Regions from separate parts of the Streptomyces cynarae genome, predicted to be linked through region 2. Evidence: riboswitches for the same ligand, from Rfam matches in the RefSeq annotation. Region 2 holds a riboswitch; each other region holds the start of a gene.
What was found. Region 2 has a riboswitch for S-adenosylmethionine ahead of N8I84_RS11925 (aminotransferase class V-fold PLP-dependent enzyme). Riboswitches for the same ligand answer to the same signal wherever they lie in the genome.

Region 1 (6,690 bases), 1.2 Mb from region 2:
GCCTGGTCGGCGAGGATCTCGTCGCCGTGCCAGGAGTCGAAGAGTTCGTTCGCGGTGGCCAGGAACTCCTTCGCCCGGGAGTAGCGCTCCTCCTGCGGCAGGAAGCCGCCGCGGCGGAAGTTCTCGCCGGTGAAGGCGTCCCAGGAGGTGACGACGTTCCAGGCCGACCGTCCGCCGGAGAGGTGGTCGAGGCTGGCGAACTGGCGGGCCACCTCATACGGCTCGTTGAAGGTGGAGTTGATGGTGCCGGTCAGGCCGAGCCGGTCGGTGACGGCGGCCAGGGCGGCGAGCACGGTGAAGGTGTCGGGGCGGCCCACGACGTCCAGGTCGTAGATCTTCCCGCCCTGTTCGCGCAGGCGCAGGCCCTCCGCGAGGAACAGGAAGTCGAACTTGGCGCGTTCGGCGGTGCGCGCGAAGTGGACGAAGGAGCTGAACTCGATGTGGCTGCCGGCCTTCGGGTCGCTCCACACGGTGGTGTTGTTGACGCCGGGGAAGTGGGCGGCCAGGTGGATGTGCTTCAGCGGCTTGGTCATGGTGGTGACGTCCCTCCGGCTCAGGCGATGGGGGTCCCCCCGGGCTCGAGCGAAGCCGAGAGCCTGGGGGAGTATCGGTTGGCGGGGCGGGCGAGCCCGAGCAGTCCGCGCAGGGTGTCGGCCTCGTAGGCGCTCCGGAAGGCGCCTCGGCGCTGGAGTTCGGGCACGAGCCCTCGCGTGATCTGCGGCACGTCGTGGCCGAGGACGGCGGGCCGCAGCCGGAAGCCGGTCAGGCCCGCTGGCTGGAACTCCTGGAGGAGGTCTGCGAGTTGAGCGGGCGTGCCGGTGAAGAGGCGGGCGTCGCCGGCGTACGGGTACCCGGCGAGGGCGTCGAGGCGCTCACGGCGGGCGGCGGCCTCGCCGGGTTCGTCGTCCAGGAAGACCACCAGGTCACCGAAGACGTGCAGAGGCTCCTCCGCCCGCCCGGCGGCGGTCTGCTCAGCGCGGATCTCGGCGACGATGGCGCGGGCCTGGTCGGCGTCGTGCGGGGTGACGTAGCCGACGTCGGCCTGGCGGGCCACCAGCCGGTAGGGGACGGTCTGGTGGGCGAGAGCGGTGACGACCGGCTGGCCCTGGGGTGGTCGAGGCGTGATGGAGGGGCCCTTGACGTCGAAGTACTTGCCCTCGAAGTCGATGTAGTGCAGCTTGTCCCGGTCGATGAAGCGGCCGGTGGCGACGTCCCGGATCTCCGCGTCGTCCTCCCAGCTGTCCCACAGGCGCCGGACGGCCTCGACGTGGTCGGCGGCCTCGTCGAAGAGGTCGGTCACCAACTCCTGTGCGTCCGGGCTGTCGTAGGCCTCGATGCGGGGGATCGTGCGGCGGCCGAAGTGGGCGGCCTCGTTCGGACGGGCGGTGATCAGCACGCGCAGGCCCGCACGGCCCGTGCTGACGTAGTCGAGAGTGGCGATCGCCTTGGAGATGTGGAACGGCTCCGTGTGGGTGGCCACCACGGTCGGCACCAGCCCTATGTGCCGGGTCAGTGGCGCGACACGGGAGGCGATGAGCACTGCGTCCAGGCGTCCGCGGACCTGGTCGGTGCGCTCGTCCGGGTCGAGGAAGTGTGAGGACTGAGGTCCGAGGCCGTCCTCGATGGTGACGAAGTCGAGCAGACCCTCTTCGGCTTCGGTGATCAGGTCGGCCCAGTACCGGGCCGTGAACAGGTCCCGGGGCCGGGCCACGGGCTCGCGCCAGGACGCGGGATGCCAGCCGGTGCCGTCCAGGGCGAGGGCAAGGTGCAGATGGGAGGGGGAAGTCGAGGACACGAGTGGGTGCCTTCCTGAGGTCCGTACGAGAACGCCGGCCGGCGCGAGCGGGCGCGGCAGGGGGCGAGCGCAGCGAGATGGGGGGGTACACCCGGCCGAAGGCTGGGAACGCTCAGGAGCAACAGAGCGCGCCGGCCACGCGCAGCAGGTCGATGTGGGCCCGGGAGTGCAGAAGCGGACGGCGGGACGGGTTCAGGGCGCGGGCGTGCACGGTGCGGGTCACGTCCTGCACCTCCGTCCGAACAGCCGTCGTGGCGCGCAACTCGTCTCAACGACAACAGTCCGGCCCCGCCGTCTGTTCCGCACTCCGGGAATCCCTGCGGTCAGGAGTTGTCGAGCGGCAGCCCGGGCGGGTTGACCTCGGACTTGGCGACGGCCTCGTTGGACAGGTTCCAGGCGGCCAGCCACTTGGCGTACTGACCGTTCTCGATCAGGTGGTTGATGGCGTCGGCGAGCGGTTTGGCGAGCCCGCTGTCCTTCTTCGCGGTCGCAGCGATCAGGCCTTGCAGGGACTCGCCGGCACCGGAGAACTCACCCGCGTTGCGGGTCGCCTGGGGCGTGTTCGCGACCTGCCTGATGTGGTAGGCGATACCGGGGTTGGGGCCGAAGTACGCGTCGATCTTGCCGCTGGACAGCGCCAGGTAGGTGCCGTTGCGGTCCGGGTAGTACTTGACGGTGAGCTTCTTGCCCTCCTTGGCCAGCTTCGCCTTCCACTCCAGGAGGATCTTCTCCTGGTTGGTGCCCGAGCCGACCGAGACGGTCCTGCCCGCGAGGTTCTCGTAGTCGCCGTCGAAGTTCCAGGTGCTCGTCCTCGGCACCTCGAAGGCCAGGTTGTCCTGCCGGTAGGAGGCGAACTCGTACTTCTTCTTGCGCTCCTCGGTGTCGGTGACGTTCGAGAAGGCCACGTCGACCTTGCCGCTGTCGATGCCGACGAACAGGTTCTCCCAGGTGAAGTTCCTCAGCTCGGGCTTGAGGCCGAGGACCGCGGCGACCAGGCGGCCGAAGTCGGGTTCCGCGCCGGTGAGGGTCCTCTGGTCGCTGCCCACGTACGCCAGCGGTGCGAAGCCGGAGGGCAGGGCGCCGATGCCGATCTCCAGCTTGCCGCTCTTGCGGATGGCGGCGGGCAGTTCGGCATTGAGGGATTTCACCTCGGACACCTTGAGGGCGGTCTGCGTGGCAGCGCCGTTGGAGAGCTGCCCCACGGTGACCCTGCCGGAGGATGCGCTGTCCGTGTTGGTGGCGGCGTCGCTCGTGCCCCCGCATGCGGCGAGTCCGGCGGCGAGGGAGGCGACGGCGGTGCCCGCGGTGAGGCCGCGCAGGAGTCGGGTGCGGAGACTGAGAGTGGGCATGACTGTCCTTGTTCGGTGAGCGGTGAGCGGTGGCGGTGGTGGCGCGGGGGGAGGCTGTGGAGCGGAACGCGGAACCGGCGGTTTCAGAGCACCTTGCTCAGGAAGTCCCGGGTCCGCTCGTGCCGCGGGTTGTCGAGGACCTCGGCAGGCGGCCCCTGTTCGACGATCCGGCCGTCGTCCATGAAGATCACCCGGTCGGCGCATTCGCGGGCGAAGCCGATCTCGTGGGTGACGATGACCAGCGTGGTGCCGCCGCCGGCCAGGTCCTTGATGACGGCCAGCACCTCGCCGACGAGTTCGGGGTCGAGCGCTGAGGTGGGTTCGTCGAAGAGGATGACGCCGGGCCGCAGGGCGAGCGCGCGGGCGATGGCGACGCGCTGCTGCTGGCCGCCGGACAGCTGCCGCGGGTAGGCGCCGGTCTTGTCGGCGAGTCCGACCCGGCCGAGCAGGTCCAGGGCGAGGTTCCTGGCTTCCGGCTTGGTCAGCTTGCCGGTCGCCACCGGCGCCGCCGTCACGTTCTCCAGCACGGTGAGATGCGGGAAGAGGTTGAAGTTCTGGAAGACGAATCCGATGCGGCTGCGCTGGCCGAGGATGACCCGCTCGCTCAGCTCCTTGAGGTGGTCTCCGTGTCGGCGCACGCCGATGGGTTCGCCGCCCACGCTGACATGGCCGCGGTCGGGCTTCTCCAGGTGGTTGATCACCCGCAGCAGGGTGGACTTGCCGGAACCGGACGGGCCGAGGATCACGGTCACCTCGCCCGGTCGTACGGTCAACTCCACGCCGTGCAGCACCTGATGGGCGCCGAACGCCTTGCGCACGTCGTGCACCTGGATGGCGGCGGGGCGGGTCCGGAGCGTGTCGGTGGTCATACGGCGGCCTCCCTGCGCGCACGGGCCCGCAGATCGGCGAGACCGGTGCGGAGCTTCTGCAACGGGGTCGGCGGCAGCGCGCGGGTGGCGCCGCGGGCGTAGTACCGCTCGACGTAGAACTGGACGACGGACACGAGGCTCGTCAGGATCAGGTACCAGACGGTGACGACCAGCAGCAGCGGCACGATGTCGCCGGGGTAGGTGCTGCCCATGGTCTGCGCGGAGCCGAACAGGTCGAGCAGCGACACGTAGAACACCAGTGACGTGCTTTTGACCAGGCCGATCAGCTGGTTGACGTAGTTCGGGGTGATGGACCTGAGGGCCTGCGGAAAGACGATCCGCCTGAACTGGTGGCCCTTCGGCAGGCCGAGTGCGGCGGCCGCCTCGTGCTGGCCCTGGTCGACCGAGAGGATGCCGCCGCGGACCACCTCCGCCGCGTACGCCGCCTCGTTCAGGCTCAGTCCTACGACGGCGACGACCATGTCGGTGGCGAGCTTGGACTCGTCGAAGCTGAAGAACGCGGGGCCGAAGGGCACGCCGACGCTCAACGTCTTGTACAGGGCGCTGAAGTTGAAGAGGAAGATCAGCACCACGATCAGCGGTATGGAGCGCAGCGCCCACACGTACGTCCAGCTGACCGCGCGCAGGACCGGGCTCTTGGAGAGCCGGGCCAGCGCGAGCACAATACCGCCGAGCAGGCCCGACACGGCGCTGAGGGCGGTGACTTCGAGCGTGATGACCAGCCCGTCGAGGATGGTGGGGCGCAGGAACCAGTAGGCGAAGCGGTCCCACTGGTAGAACGGGTTGGACACCAGGCCGTGGACGAACTGGGCCACGAGGACCAGCACGACCGCCGTGGCGATCCAGCGGCCCGGCCGGCGCAGGGGCAGCACCCGCTGGGCCGCGAGGGGCTTGGCCGCGGTCTCTTCGTCGGGTGGCGCCGGGGCGAGGGACACGGCGGCTCCCGGGGTTCACTCATGACAGGCTCCAGCGGAGTCGGAAGCCCCGGGCGGCGCGCCGCGGCACCGCCTGGCGACGCGGGGCCGCGGCGTGACGAGGCTGGTGAAGCGCAGTGCACCGGGGACGGGACGGAACGAGGGCGCACCGCGGCGGCGGTGCGCGTCAGGGATTCAGAACGCCGTCAGCCGTGACAGCGGGCAGAGCCCGGGGTGGTACACAGTGCGCTGTTGACGCGGAGCAGGTCGACGGAACGGTTGGCGCACAGCAGGACGAGGCCGCGGAGCCGCACTGCGGCTGTCCTCGAGGCTGCGTACATCACCGTCTCCGTCGTTCTTCCGGCCCGGGGGGGCCACGCGCTTACCGAAACGTCATCCGGTCGGGTCGTCACCTGGGGCACCCCACCGCGGTGCGAGGGTTGCCGGTCAGCCAGCCAGGGCTTGTCGCTGACGCTCATGACCTTTCTGGCGTCAAGTCAATACAGGCGCCGTAAGCGATGTCAACGTGCGTCCGGCAGGTGATACGTGCTCAGCGGCGCCGTTCTCCCGCTCAACCGGTGTGGGTCGCCGCGCCGTTGGGGACGTGCGAGGCCCAGTCCAGGATCTGCACGGCGGCGCCCGCGGCCTCCAGCCCCCGGCAGTGCGCGTGGTGCCGTCGGGCGATGCCGGCGTGGTCGAGGTGCGGACCGAAGGCGGGGTGGGCGGCCAGCCGGCGGGCGTACGCCCACAGGTGCGGGTGGTCGGCGATGCGGTGCACCGCGGTGGCGTCCAGGTGCCAGCGGTGCACGGTGTCGAGCTGCACCAGGCTGACCCACAACTCCACGTCCGCTGCGGTGAGGTGGTCGCCGAGCAGGTACTCCTGACGGGCGAGCCGTCCTTCCAGTGACCGCAGGGTGCACAGCAGCGAGGTGAGCGCGGCGTCCCGTTCCTCCGTGTCGGCGTCGACGCGTCCGGCGCGCTGGGCGGCCGCGTCGATGCCCTGCTCGCACAGCCGCTGGACACCCTCGATCTCGGCGTCCGCCCCGTACGGATACAGCGCGGGGTGGTCCGTGCCGAAGTGCCGCGCCAGATCGCGCATGATGTCCGGAGCATGGGTGCTGACGATCCGGCCCGACCAGTCGTCGCTGAGCACCGGCGTCAGGGCGGCTCCGGGATAGCGGTGGGCACTGGCCTCGTACAGCGGACGCAGCGCGGAGTACTCGCCGCCGGGTCCGTCGGGCACCGCGGGCAGCAGCGTGACGGGACAGACGTCCTCGAGGCCGAGCAGGCTGTGCGTGATGGCTATCCGCAGACAGTGCGGACACGCCGGCGACAGGTGGAGACGGTAGCGGCGCGGCACGGCGTAGTGGCCGCTGCGGGCGTCACAGCCGATCCGGCCGCGGAAGGCGGGGACCGGCTGTGCGGACGGGAGTGCGGTCAGGGCATGGGCGGACATGTCTCTCCCGAGGTTCTGGGACGCGAGGGTGCGGGGGCGGTGGCCCGCGGGCAGGCGGCGCTCCCCGGCGCGAACGGCGCGGGGTGGCGGGGACGCGGGGTGGCGGGGCGCGGCGCGGCTCCGCCTGTTTCAGCGCCGGCGGCTGCTCGCGCTGCAGACGCGCAGCAGATCGATGTGAAGGCGGGAGGTCAGCAGGAGGGACTGCCGGCGCGTGCGATGAACACGGCTGATGACCGGCCTCGGGCGCCCCATGGTTTCCCTACCCGTCCACTAGGAAATCTCCCAT
Region 2 (6,690 bases):
GCCATGGCGTTGCCGGCGAACTTCGCCCGGCGGGTCGGGGTGAACCGGGCGTACTGGCGCAGCTGTGCGGGCAGTTCGGCGAGGGTCAGCCCGCCGAAGCCGTCGGACACGATCTGCACGACCCGGCGGCGCACGCCGTCGGGCAGCGGACGGTCGAGCACCTCAGCGGTGCCGTCGACCGGCTCCCCGCCTGTGGTCTCAGCCATCCCTCACACCCCATACGCCCTGCGGGGCCGCCTCCCTCAGGAGCCGGCGCCCGGCCTGTCCACGAGTTCCACCTGGTCGACCGCGTTGCACCAGCGGCAACGGACCGACTCGATGGTCTCACTGACCACCTCGCGCTCCTCGACCTTCGGCTCCCCGGCCAGATCGAGGTGCACGTACTCGACGACCTTCGACGAGCGGGTCACGTCGAAACGGGTGAGGTTGCCGCAGAGCGTGCAGCGCCAGCGGGTCGTCTCCGTCGGCAGGGGAACCGTCATCGTGGGTGCTCTTCCTTCTTCCAGTCTCCGTGATGCGCCAGTTTCCCTGGAGCGTGTGGCTCGTAACCCTACGGCCTGCCGAGTACCCGTCGCCCGCCCGTTCCACGGCGGCGAGGCACTCTGTGCGTATCCGTCCGGTTACGCCATGCTCTGTACCATGATCAGCACCTGGAGCAGGGCGGCCGTGGGAGCGCTGCGCGGACAGCCCGCGCCGGTGACGTACGGGCTGATCGTCCTGTGTTGCGCACTCTTCGTCGTGGGACCGGCCGCGGGGTTGAGTCCGGCCTACGGGACCGGGGACGCGCTGCTCGCCGCGCAGCGGGCCTACTTCGCCCGCTGGGGCGTGGTGCCGGTGGAGCTGTTCAGCGGGGCGCCGCGGGCGGCGCTCACGCCCGCTACCGCGCTGTTCGTGCACGGCAGCTGGGTGCATCTGCTGGGCAACATGCTCTTCCTCTACGTCTTCGGGGCCATGGCCGAGGAGCGGATGGGGCATGTGGAGTTCGCCCTGTTCTACCTGGGATGCGGCTGTCTGGCGCTGCTGGGGTACGCGGCGGCCAACGCCGCGTCGGCGCAGACGCTGGTCGGAGCGTCCGGGGCGATCTCCGCGGTCCTGGGTGCGTTCCTGTTCCTCTTCCCCAAGGCGCGGGTGACCAGTCTCTTCCCGTTCCTGTTCTTCCTGCCGCTGAGGTTCCCGGCCTGGGTGGTGCTGCCGTTCTGGGCGTCCCTGCAGTGGATGGCGGCGGGCCGGGCCGCCCAGGGGCCCGGGGTGGCCTACCTGGCCCACCTGGTGGGGTTCTCGCTGGGGTTCGTCTACGCGTCGGTGCGCTACACGCGTACGAGTAGGGTGAAACCACCAGCCGAGGCCCCCGAGGGAGAACAGCAGCCGTGATCACCGCGATCGTGCTCATCAAGACCAGCGTGGACCGGATCCCCGAGATCGCGGAGCGGATCGCCTCGCTGGATTCCGTCAGCGAGGTCTTCTCCGTCACGGGGACGTACGACCTGATCGCCATGGTGCGGGTGAGGGAGCACGAGGAGCTGGCGGACGTCATCCCCGGACGGATCAGCAAGATCCCGGGGGTCGAGGCGACGGACACCCACGTGGCGTTCCGTACGTACTCCCAGCACGACCTGGAGGCGGCGTTCGCTATCGGGCTGGACTCCTGATCCGCCCGATCCACTGAACACCGCCTCACCGGCCCTGCGCGATCTCAGACCGCCGGGACGCAGCGGCCGTTCTCCGTGCGGTACTGCCACCGCGCACCGTCGCTGACCAGTTCCTTCACGGCGTTGACGAAGCGCTCCACGTGCTCGTCGGGGGTGCCGGCGCCGAAGCTCACCCGGATCGCGTTGAGGGACTTCTCCCCGGGCGCCGCCTCGGGCGCGCCGCACTCGCCCTGGGTCTGGGGGTCGCTGCCGAGCAGGGTGCGGACCAGCGGGTGGGCGCAGAACAGGCCGTCGCGGACGCCGATGCCGTACTCGGCGGAGAGCGCGGCGGCGAAGTGGGAGCTGTTCCAGCCCTCGACGACGAAGGAGATGACGCCGACGCGGGCGGCGTCGTCGCCGAAGAGGGAGAGGATCCTGACCTCGGGGACGTCGGCGAGGCCCTCCCTGACCTTGCGGATCAGGTGCTGCTCGCGGGCGACCAGGGTGTCGAAGCCGGCCTCGGTGAGGGCCTTGCAGGCGGAGGCGATGGCGTAGGCGCCGATCACGTTCGGGGAGCCGGCCTCGTGGCGGGCGGCCGTGTCGTGCCACTCCACGTCCACTCCCCCGTCCGTCCTGCGCGTGACCTTGCGGCTGGCGCCGCCGCCCGCGAGGTACGGCTCGGCCTGGCGCAGCCAGTCGGCGCGGCCGGCCAGGACGCCGGAGCCGAAGGGCGCGTAGAGCTTGTGGCCCGAGAAGGCGACCCAGTCCACGTCGAGGTCCTTGACGGACACCGGGTGGTGCGGGGCGAGCTGGGCGGCGTCCAGGACGATACGGGCGCCGTGCACGTGCGCGGCCGCCGCCAGCTCCTGTACCGGCCACAGCTCGCCGGTGACGTTGGAGGCGCCGGTGACGCAGACCAGGGCCGGGCCGTAGGGGGCGCGGTCGGCGAGGGCGCGCTCCAGGGTCTCCACGGCCTGCCCGGGGCTGCTCGGGGCGTCGAGGTAGGTGACCTGGGCGGCCCGCCACGGCAGCAGGGAGGCGTGGTGCTCGGTCTCGAAGACGAAGACCTGGCAGTCGGCCGGGAGGGCGGCGGCGAGGAGGTTGAGCGAGTCGGTGGTGGAGCGGGTGAAGACCACCTGGTCGGTGTCGCGGCAGTCGAGGAACTCGGCGACCGTGCGGCGGGCGTTCTCGAACAGGTCGGTGGACAGCTGGGAGAGGTAGCCGGCACCGCGGTGGACGCTGCCGTAGTAGGGGGCGTACGCCGCGACGTCGTCCCAGACGCGCTGCAGCGCGGGGGCACTGGCCGCGTAGTCGAGCGCGGCGTACGTGACGTCGCCGCCGGTCACGAGCGGGACGGTGACGCCACGACCCAGAACGGGCAGCGGGGCACAGACGGACTGGTCGGCGGCAAGGGTGGAGACGGACATGGGTGTACTCCCGTAGAGCAGGCGAGACTCACCGGTGCCGGAGGCGCGCACGGGCGCAGCGGTGTCCACGGCACGGAGAAGGTGAAGGAAAAAAGGGGATGCGGAGGCGGGGCTCTGCGGCCCTAACGCATTCGCTTGCTCACGGAAGGCTCCCTCGAACGACCAGGACCCCTGGAAGGCACGAGGGGTCCGCGCTTGCCGCAGACCTCGCTGCCTGCGACCTGGTCTTCACCCGGGGCACCCCGCCACGGACGGAGGGTTGCCGGACAGCCGGCCGGGGCCGAATGACTGTCGCTCATGACCTGATGTGGAAATTACGGCAGGTGATCACCTGCCCGCAACTTCTGTCCGTATACCGGGACGGGCGGTCCCGTCCCGGTGGGTCACCGAACCAGGTGGTGCTTCGAGCGCCGCCCCCAGCGCATGCCGAACAGGACGAGGCTGGCCAGGAACACCACTATGCCGATGATCAGGAGGTAGAACAGCCCCTTCGCGACCGCGCCGATGATGCCGAGGGCGACCGCCGCAAGGATCAGGAACAGGAAGACCGCCATGGTGACCAACTTCTTTCGGCCCGGGGGTCAGCGGCGCGCGAGGCGGCGTCCGCGGTCGGCACCGGGCTCATAGGCCCTGTCGTAGTGTTTGAAGATCTCTTCTTCCCGCTCCACGGGCAGGACGTCGTCCACACCGATCGACGGCGCCTTGCGCACCTGCCCTTTGGAGTGCGCCACCTGGACGTACCCGGGTCCCACGGTCGCCTCGTCCAGGGGAACGAAGACGAGCCTGTGCCGGGTCGCCATTCCGGTGCGGACGGTGGCCATGGCCGGGGTGTCGGTGGTGGTGTCGACGTACACCGCCTCCAGGGACCCGATCTTGCGGCCCTTGGCGTCGATCACGTCCCGGTTGCGCCACTCGCGGATATCGGCTGAATGGATCATGCCCAGCCTCCTTGCGGCCCGCGGGGAGAGCTGCCACTTATCTCACTTTACCCCGGCCAGCCTGACCTGGCCTTTTCCGCGGGCGCGCTCGGCGTCAGGCGTTGCTGGCGGCCACCCACCGCTCCAGGGCACGCTTGGCCGCGCCCGAGTCGATCGACTCGGCGGCCTTGGCCATGCCGGTGCGGATCTGGTCCGCCAGCGGGCCGTCGCCCGGCTCCAGCGCCACCAGCGCCGCAGCCGAGTTCAGCAGCACGGCGTCCCGTACCGGGCCCCTCTCCCCGTCGAGGAGGCGGCGGGCGACCTCGGCGTTGTGGGACGGGTCGCCGCCACGCAGGGCCTCCACCGGCACCAGTTCGATACCGGCGTCCCGCGGGTCGAAGGTCTCCTCGGTGACCTTGCCGTCGCGGACCACCCAGACGTGGGAGGTGGCAGTGGTCGTCAGCTCGTCGAGGCCGTCGTCGCCGCGGAACACCAGAGAGGAGTTGCCGCGCTCGGCGAGCACACCTGCGATCATCGGCGCCAGGCGCGGGTCTGCCACGCCGACCGCCTGGGCCTTCACCTTCGCCGGGTTGGTCAGCGGGCCGAGGGCGTTGAAGACCGTCCGGATGCCCAGCTGACCGCGCGCGGCGGCGACATGGCGCAACGCGGGGTGGAACTTCACCGCGAAGCAGAAGGTGATGCCCGCCTCCTCCGCGACCTGCGCGACCCGCTGGGGCGTCAGGTCCAGGTTGACGCCCAGCTTCTCCAGGACGTCCGACGATCCCGACGCCGACGAGGCCGCGCGGTTGCCGTGCTTGACGACCTTGGCCCCCGTGCCGGCCACCACCAGCGCCGACATCGTGGAGATGTTCACCGTCCTCGCGCCGTCGCCGCCCGTGCCCACGATGTCGACCGTGCGGCCCGACACCTCGATCACGTTGGCGTGCTCGTACATCGCCCGGACCACACCGGTGATCTCCTCGACGGTCTCCCCCTTGGCCCGCAGCGCCACCACGAACCCGGCGATCTGCGCGTCCGTCGCCTCGCCGCGCATGATGCGGTCCATCGCCCAGGCCGTGTCGTCCGCGCTCTGGTCGCGGCCCTCGAGGAGCCCGTTCAGCACCTGGGGCCAGGAACGGCCCGCCGCGGTGTCGCCTCCAGCGGGGTGCACAGCGCTCATAAGCCGCTCCTGGGTCGGTGTCCCGGACTACGGGACGCAAGTCTCGAACGGGTCCACCCTATCCAGCCGGGGGCATGGCGAAGGGCCCCGTCCGAACACCGGACGGGGCCCTTTACCGTGGCGTGGCGTGCAGCGATCAGTGGTGGCCGTGGCCGCTCGTGATCTCCTTGTACTCCTCGACCGTGGGCTTGGGGATCTGGTTGTCCTCCCCGTAGTACGCGTTGCTGAGCTTGGCACGCAGCTTCGCGGAGCCCTTGATCTTCCGCTCGACGCCGTTCTCGTCGACCGTCGGGCCGAGCTCGACCGGCTTGTACTGCTCGTGCGCCGTGAGCGTGTGCAGCTGCTCCTGGCTGAGCGGCTCGTGGACCTCGATGAACTCACCGTGCGGCAGCCGCTTGATGATGCCCGACTCGCGGCCGTGCAGCACCTTGTCGCGGTCCCGACGCTGCAGACCGAGGCAGATCCGCTTGGTGACGATGAACACGAGCACCGGCACCACGAAGAAGGCGACGCGGACGAACCAGGTGATCGCGTTGATCGACAGGTGGAAGTGGGTGGCCCACAGGTCGTTGCCACCACCGACCAGCAGCACGAAGTACCACGAGATCCAGGCGGCACCGAACGCGGTGCGCGTGGGAGCGTTGCGCGGGCGGTCCAGGATGTGGTGCTCGCGCTTGTCGCCGGTGACCCAGGACTCGATGAACGGGTAGACCGCGATCGCGACCAGGACCAGCGGGAAGATCACCAGCGGGACGAACACACCCAGGACGAGCGTGTGACCCCAGAAGTTGATCTCCCAGCCCGGCATCGTGCGGATCAGGCCCTCGGAGAAGCCCATGTACCAGTCGGGCTGGGCGCCCGTGGACACCTGGTCCGGACGGTAGGGGCCGATGGCCCAGATCGGGTTGATGGTGGCGATCGCCGCGATGGCCGCGATGACGCCGAAGACCAGGAAGAAGAAGCCTCCGGCCTTGGCCATGTAGACCGGCATCAGCGGCATGCCGACGACGTTGGTGTTCGTCTTGCCGGGGCCCGCGAACTGCGTGTGCTTGTGGTAGACGACCAGGATCAGGTGGCCGACCACCAGGCCGAGCATGATGCCCGGCAGCAGCAGGATGTGGATCGAGTAGAACCGGGCCACGAAGTCGCCGCCCGGGAACTCGCCGCCGAAGAGGAAGAACGACAGGTACGTGCCGACGATCGGCACGGACAGGATCGCGCCCTCCATGAAGCGGACACCGGTGCCGGAGAGCAGGTCGTCCGGCAGCGAGTAACCGGTGAAGCCGGTGAACATGCCGAGGACGAACAGCAGGAAGCCGAACAGCCAGTTGATCTCACGCGGCTTGCGGAACGCGCCGGTGAAGAACACGCGCATCATGTGCACGAACATGCCGGCGAGGAAGATCAGCGCCGCCCAGTGGTGGATCTGCCGGACCAGCAGACCGCCGCGGACGTCGAAGCTGATGTGCAGCGTCGAGTTGAACGCCTCGCTCATCAGCTGACCCTGCAGCGGCACGTAACTGCCGTGGTACACCACC
Region 3 (6,690 bases), 1.6 Mb from region 2:
GCGGCCCTTGGGGCCGAGGGTCACCTTGACGGCGTCCGCGAGCTGGTTCATGCCGCGCTCGAGGCCGCGCCGCGCCTCCTCGTCGAACGCGATGATCTTGGCCATGTGAAGTGGTCCTCCCAGGACTGGGGGTGATTACTTCGGACCGCGCCCGCGCCCGCGACGGACGGCCCCGACCGGAGGTTCCTTGCCCCACCCGGTCCGCGGCCTCACCGACCCGGTCCTTCTGTTGTCACTCTCACCTTCAGAGTGCTAACGCCAATGATTAGCACTCGCCCCTGCCGAGTGCAAGCGGCTCTCGGGGACCGGAGGGTGAACTCGGGAGCATGATCCGCAGGTGGACGCTGCTGCGCGCCCCCTGGAGGAGCCGGTGGCCGGACACGACCGAGGGGCCCGTACCCCGGACGGGATACGAGCCCCTCGACACGTCGAACAGTTCAGTCGTCGGCGCGTTGTATCAGGCGGTCACGCGGACCATGTCCGCCTGCGGGCCCTTCTGACCCTGCGAGATCTCGAACTCGACCCGCTGGCCCTCTTCAAGGGTGCGGTAGCCGTCCATCTGGATCGCGCTGTAGTGGACGAAGACGTCCGCACCACCGTCGACCGCGATGAAGCCGTACCCCTTCTCCGCGTTGAACCACTTGACGGTGCCCTGAGCCATGCCTAACTCCCCTATTACTGGCCCTTGCACAGATCCACACTTCGCGGATCCGGGTCAGACCTCACCCCCCAACGGTTGGGGGCGTGCGCCGGAACGCGTCGACCGCGGCTGAATGTATCTGTCCAACTGCCGTCTGCAACAGGTCAATCGGACGAGAATTCGGGGTCCGACCGGTCGGGAATGTACGGAGAATTCGCCTGAATTCAGGGCAAGTCGGGCCGGGCAAAGGGAATGAATGGCGCAAAAGCCCTGCACACTTTGGCTACTTCTTGTCGGGCGCGCGGCAGCTGATCGCGGACCCGGAAGGGGAGTCCGGGAGCGCGTTCCCCAACTGTACCCCGCTCAACCATGCAGAATTGCCCCCTCCGTTTCTCTCACGGAGAGGGCAATTCGATGAACTCTCGGTTACCTGCGTTACCGAGGGTAAGGATCGCGCGTCCGAACGACCGTCAGCCGCCCGCGACCGCCGGGATGATGGAGACGCCCGCGCCGTCCGGGGTGGCGGTCTCAAGGCCCTGCTCGAAGCGGACGTCGTCGTCGTTCACGTACACGTTGACGAAACGGCGCAGCTTGCCCTGGTCGTCCAGGACGCGGGCGGCGATGCCGGTGTGGTTCTTCTCCAGGTCGGCGATGACCTCGGCGAGGGTCGCGCCCTCGGCGGCGACCTCGGCTCGGCCGCCCGTGTAGGTGCGCAGGATGGTGGGGATGCGGACGGTGACGCTCATCGGGGGATGACCTCCGGTCGGGGTACGGCTGGTGGGTTGTGGCGGGCGGAGGTCAGACGAGACCGGCCTCGCGGAAGGACTCGAGGGTGGGACGGATCGTCGCGGTCAGCCCCGTGTCGGCCACCGCGTCCAGCGTCTTCAGACCGTCCCCGGTGTTGAGGACGACCGTCGTCCTCGCCGGGTCGAGGACGCCGTTCTCGATCAGCTTGCGCGTGACGCCGACGGTCACGCCGCCCGCCGTCTCGGCGAAGATGCCCTCGGTGCGCGCCAGCAGCTTGATGGCCTCGACGATCTGCTCGTCCGTCACGTCCTCCACGGAGCCACCCGTGCGGCGGGCGATGTCCAGGACGTACGGGCCGTCGGCCGGGTTGCCGATGGCCAGCGACTTGGCGATCGTGTTCGGCTTCTGCGGCCGTACGACGTCGTGGCCCGCCTTGTACGCCGTCGACACCGGCGAGCAGCCCTCGGCCTGCGCGCCGAAGATCTTGTACGGCTTGTCCTCGACGAGCCCGAGCTTGATCAGCTCCTGCAGACCCTTGTCGATCTTCGTCAGCTGCGAACCGGAGGCGATCGGCACCACGATCTGGTCCGGCAGCTCCCAGCCGAGCTGCTCGGCGATCTCGTACGCCAGGGTCTTGGAGCCCTCCGCGTAGTACGGCCGCAGGTTGACGTTGACGAAGCCCCAGCCCTCGCCCGCCGGGTCGCCGATCAGCTCGGAGCAGAAGCGGTTCACGTCGTCGTAGTTGCCCTCGATGCCGACGAGCTCGCCGCCGTAGATCGCGGCCATGACGACCTTGCCCTGCTCCAGGTCGTGCGGGATGAACACGCAGGAGCGGAAGCCGGCGCGGGCCGCCGCGGCGCCGACCGCGCCCGCGAGGTTGCCGGTGGAGGAGCAGGACAGGGTGGTGAAGCCGAAGACGCGCGCCGCCTCCAGGGCCTGGGCGACCACGCGGTCCTTGAAGGAGTGCGTCGGGTTACCGGAGTCGTCCTTCACATACAACCCGCCGGTGACTCCCAGCTCGCGCGCCAGGTTGTCGGCCTTGACGAGCTTGGTCCAGCCCGGGTTGAGGTTCGGCTTGTCGGCGACGTCCGCCGGGACCGGCAGCAGCGGCGCATAGCGCCAGATGTTCGCGGGGCCCGCCTCGATACGCTTCCGCAGCTCCTCGGTGTCGTAGCCCGAGAAGTCGTAGGCGACCTCCAGCGGGCCGAAACACTCCTCGCAGGCGAAGACCGGGCCGAGCGGCACCCGGTGGCCGCACTCGCGGCAGGACAGGGCCGCGGCGGGGCCGAGGTTCACGGAGTCGGTGGTGCTTGCAACTGTCTGCACAGCCATGTCAGGCGAGGCCCTTTCTCCTCATCTTCCCCACGACGCACCTCGCCGTGAGACGGAATTGGCACCTTCCCTAGCCGGGAGCCCCGCCTGCGAAGACGAGAGCCGACTGGAGGGTTGCCGGGGCTTCACCGGGCCGTGTCCCTCTGCCCCTCTGGATGAGCTGTATGTGGTTGTTTCGCCGGGGCGGGCGGGGGTGGACCCCGACATGCGATGGTCACCGGCGTTGTTCAAGACTGTAACCGACGGCCGGGAGAGTTGAGATAGTCGTCCGAACCGCGAGATGGATCACAAGAGAGACAGTTCGACCGTCACCGACTCACCCCCCACCCCGTACGAACGTGAGGAGCCGCAGACTGTGCTGGAAGAAGTCGAGCGCTGGCTGAGCACCCGCTCCTGGTCCGTCACCGATCGCCCGCTCCACCAGATCATGGCCGCCAAACGAGCCTCGGGCTCCTCGGTCAGCGTCGTGCTGCCCGCGCTCAACGAGGAGGAGACGGTCGGCGAGATCGTCTCCGTCATCCGCCACGACCTCGTGCGGCAGGTTCCGCTGGTCGACGAGATCGTCGTCGTCGACTCCGGTTCCACCGACCGCACGTCCCAGGTCGCCGCCGCGGCCGGCGCGAGGGTGGTGCACCGCGACACGATCCTGCCGCGCATACCGGCCGTGCCCGGCAAGGGCGAGGTGCTGTGGCGCTCCCTGCTCGTCACCGGCGGGGACATCGTCTGCTTCGTGGACGCGGACCTGAAGGAGTTCTCGTCGGACTTCGTGACCGGGATCGTGGGCCCGCTGCTCACCGACCCGGACGTGGACCTGGTGAAGGCGATGTACGACCGGCCGCTCGGCACCGAGTCGGATTCGCCCGCCTCCGGCAGGACCGCGGGACAGGGCGGCCGCGTCACGGAACTGATGGCGCGCCCCCTGCTGAACATGCACTGGCCGCAGCTCGCCGGATTCGTCCAGCCGCTCGGCGGCGAGTACGCGGCCCGCCGCTCCCTGCTGGAACGGCTCCCCTTCCCGGTCGGGTACGGCGTCGAGCTGGGCATGCTGGTGGACGCGCTGCACCTGGTGGGCCTGGACGCACTGGCCCAGGTCGACGTCGGTGTGCGCAAGCACCGCCACCAGGACGGCCAGGCGCTCGGCCGCATGGCCGCCGCGATCTACCGCACGGCCCAGCTCCGCCTGGCCCGGGGCCATCTGGTCCGCCCGGTCCTCACGCAGTTCGAACGGGTCGAGGGCCGCTTCCAGCCCCGCACGTACTCGGTGGACGTGGAGGAGAGGCCGCCGATGGCGGAGATCGCGGAGTACATGGAACGAAAGGTGGCCTGAATCATGCTCTGCCGGGCGTCCGGACGTGACGGACACGGTTCCGCATACGGCCGAACCGTACGTTTGAGCGTTTTCGGCTCGGGCTAGGTTTCGTGGCATGGCTTCCACGCAGCATGCGCACGGCGCCCGCATCCTCGTCGCATCCAACCGCGGCCCCGTCTCGTACGCGCTGGACGACTCCGGGCGGCTCACCGCCAAACGCGGCGGGGGCGGCCTGGTGTCCGGCCTGTCGGCGATCGGCCCCGACGCGGGCGCGGTCTGGGTGTGCGCAGCCCTGAACGACGGCGACCGCGAGGCGGTACGCCGCACGGGTGGCGCACTTGATCCGGCCGACACCGGCGGGCGGCGGGTCCGGATGCTCGACATCGACCCGACGGTGTTCTCCGAGGCGTACAACGGCATCGCGAACTCGGTGCTGTGGTTCGTCCACCACATGCTGTACCAGACTCCGCTGGAGCCGGTCTTCGGCAGGGAGTTCCGGCACGCGTGGTCGTCGTACGAGGCCTACAACCGCGCGTTCGCCGAGGCGCTGGCCGAGGAGGCGGCCGAGGGGGCGGCGGTCGTGGTGCAGGACTACCACCTGACGCTGGTCCCGGGGATGCTGCGGCAGTTGCGGCCGGACCTGCGGATCGGTCACTTCTCGCACACGCCGTGGGCGCCGGTGGACTACTTCCGGATGCTGCCCGACGACATCGCGGAGCAGGTGCTGCGCGGCATGCTGGGCGCCGACCGGCTCGGCTTCCTCACCCAGAGGTGGGCGGACGCCTTCGCCGGCTGCTGCGAGGCGCTCGTCGGCGGGCTGGGGGACACCAGGATCGGGGTGCACGGCCTGGGCGCGGACGCGGACTTCCTGCGCGAGCGGGCGCACCGGCCGGATGTGGACGAACGGATGGCGATCCTGCGGCAGCAGATCGGCACCGGGCCCGACGGCCGCCCCCGCAAGGTGATCGTGCGGGTGGACCGGACGGAGCTGTCGAAGAACATCGTGCGGGGCCTGCTGGCGTACGAGGAGCTGCTGGAGTCCCGTCCGGAGTGGCGCGAACGGGTGGTCCACGTGGCGTTCGCGTACCCGTCCCGCCAGGACCTGACCGTCTACCGGGAGTACACGGCGGAGGTCCAGCGGGTGGCCGCGGAGATCAACGAAAGGTACGGGACGCCGGGCTGGACCCCGGTCGAGATGCACGTCAAGGACGACTTCGCGCGCTCTCTCGCCGCGTACCGGCTCGCCGACGTGGCCCTGGTGAACCCCATCCGGGACGGCATGAACCTAGTCGCCAAGGAGGTTCCGGTGCTGTCGGACCAGGGGTGTGCGCTGGTGCTGTCGCGGGAGGCCGGGGCGTACGAGGAGCTGGGCGACGACGCGGTGACGGTCAATCCGTACGACATCCGGGGCACGGCGGAGGCATTGCACGAGGCGTTGTCGATGCCGGCGGGTGAGCGGACGGAGCGCTCGAAGCGGCTTGCTGCGCAGGCTACGGCGCTTCCGCCGGCACGGTGGTTCTTGGATCAGTTGGCTGCGCTGGAGGTTTGAGGGCGGTTTTCCGGGTGCGGGCCGCCTCTGGCTGCTCGCTCCCCCGAGTTCTCAGCTTCGCTCGAACGGGGGGGGACCCCCATCGCGGCGGAGCCGCACATCGACACAGCCCCGCGCCCCTGAAGGGGCGCGCCTCACGCCAGCCTCTCTGCCAATGACCTCAGTAGCTGTACGACCCCCTGCGGGCCGTCGACCACCAGGTCCGCCCTCTTCGCGAGTTCCGTGACCTCGTCGCTGCCGCTGCAGACCAGGAGGCCGGGGACGCCGTCGGAGCGGAGTTTGTCGACGGCGGCGAAGGCGGGGAGGTCGCCGAGGTCGTCGCCGGCGTACATGACCGATTCGGCGCCGGTCTCACGGACGTACTCCGCCAGGGCCACCCCCTTGTCCATGCCCGGCGGGCGCAGTTCCAGGACCATGCGGCCGGGTTCGACGATCAGGCCGTGGCGGGCGGCGAGCTCGGCGAGGGGGCCGCGCAGGGCTTCGAAGGCGGCCTGCGGGTCCTCCGCGCGGCGGGTGTGGACGGCGACGGCGCGGCCCTTCTCCTCGATCCAGGTGCCGCGCCAGGCGCCGATCTCGTCGAGGTGACCGGGGAGTTCGGCGCGGACGGCGGCGACTCCGGGGTGGGGGCCGGGGCGGTGACGGTGCCGGTGCGGGCGTCCCAGCGTTCGGCGCCGTAGTGGCCGAGGACGACGAGGTGGTCGAGCCCGGGGACGCCCGCGAAGCCGCCGTGGCGGACGGCGACGCCGGCGGGGCGGCCGGTGACGACGGCGACGGAGGCGACCTTCGGGGCGATGGCCGCGAGGGCGGGGACCGCGTCGGGGTGGGCGCGGGCCTGGTCGGGGTCGGGGACGATCGGGGCGAGCGTCCCGTCGAAGTCGAAGGCGAGGACGGCCCGCTCGGGCCGGGCGAGGATGGCGTCGAGACCGTCACGCCCGGCCGGGGTGGCGGGCGTCGGCAAGGAGTCCGTGTGGCTGCCCATGGGTCCGACCCTATCGGCGTGCGGCCGGGCGCACCCACGGGGTCACGGGGGCGCGCCCGGCGCGTTTTGCGGTCACGCGCTCAGCGTTCCGCGCGGCGTGCCTCGCGGATGCGGCGGAGGCGGTTGACGGTGAC

Region 1: it holds a riboswitch for S-adenosylmethionine, as region 2 does, so the genes downstream of both, N8I84_RS06335 (amino acid ABC transporter permease) here and N8I84_RS11925 (aminotransferase class V-fold PLP-dependent enzyme) in region 2, are expected to answer to the same signal.
Region 3: it holds a riboswitch for S-adenosylmethionine, as region 2 does, so the genes downstream of both, thrC (threonine synthase) here and N8I84_RS11925 (aminotransferase class V-fold PLP-dependent enzyme) in region 2, are expected to answer to the same signal.

Annotation. Positions count from the first base shown of each region.
Region 1 covers NZ_CP106793.1:1,332,415-1,339,104, forward strand. The annotation lists gene N8I84_RS06315 (NtaA/DmoA family FMN-dependent monooxygenase) at 1-533, opposite strand, end outside; gene N8I84_RS06320 (LLM class flavin-dependent oxidoreductase) at 554-1,795, opposite strand; gene N8I84_RS42685 (putative leader peptide) at 1,908-2,018, opposite strand; gene N8I84_RS06325 (ABC transporter substrate-binding protein) at 2,119-3,144, opposite strand; gene N8I84_RS06330 (amino acid ABC transporter ATP-binding protein) at 3,228-4,013, opposite strand; gene N8I84_RS06335 (amino acid ABC transporter permease) at 4,010-4,969, opposite strand; SAM riboswitch class IV at 5,322-5,431, opposite strand; gene N8I84_RS06340 (glutathione S-transferase C-terminal domain-containing protein) at 5,520-6,404, opposite strand.
Region 2 covers NZ_CP106793.1:2,539,630-2,546,319, forward strand. The annotation lists gene N8I84_RS11905 (NYN domain-containing protein) at 1-206, opposite strand, end outside; gene N8I84_RS11910 (hypothetical protein) at 243-482, opposite strand; gene N8I84_RS11915 (rhomboid family intramembrane serine protease) at 640-1,371, shown strand; gene N8I84_RS11920 (Lrp/AsnC family transcriptional regulator) at 1,368-1,649, shown strand; gene N8I84_RS11925 (aminotransferase class V-fold PLP-dependent enzyme) at 1,694-3,055, opposite strand; SAM riboswitch class IV at 3,242-3,358, opposite strand; gene N8I84_RS11930 (hypothetical protein) at 3,439-3,609, opposite strand; gene N8I84_RS11935 (PRC-barrel domain-containing protein) at 3,637-3,993, opposite strand; gene trpD (anthranilate phosphoribosyltransferase) at 4,088-5,152, opposite strand; gene qcrB (cytochrome bc1 complex cytochrome b subunit) at 5,289-6,690, opposite strand, start outside.
Region 3 covers NZ_CP106793.1:4,126,021-4,132,710, forward strand. The annotation lists gene groL (chaperonin GroEL) at 1-105, opposite strand, end outside; gene N8I84_RS18855 (cold-shock protein) at 458-661, opposite strand; gene N8I84_RS18860 (MoaD/ThiS family protein) at 1,111-1,386, opposite strand; gene thrC (threonine synthase) at 1,439-2,719, opposite strand; SAM riboswitch class I at 2,738-2,881, opposite strand; gene N8I84_RS18870 (glucosyl-3-phosphoglycerate synthase) at 3,075-4,046, shown strand; gene N8I84_RS18875 (alpha,alpha-trehalose-phosphate synthase (UDP-forming)) at 4,144-5,577, shown strand; partial or broken gene otsB (trehalose-phosphatase) at 5,712-6,556, opposite strand; gene N8I84_RS18885 (DUF3263 domain-containing protein) at 6,637-6,690, opposite strand, start outside.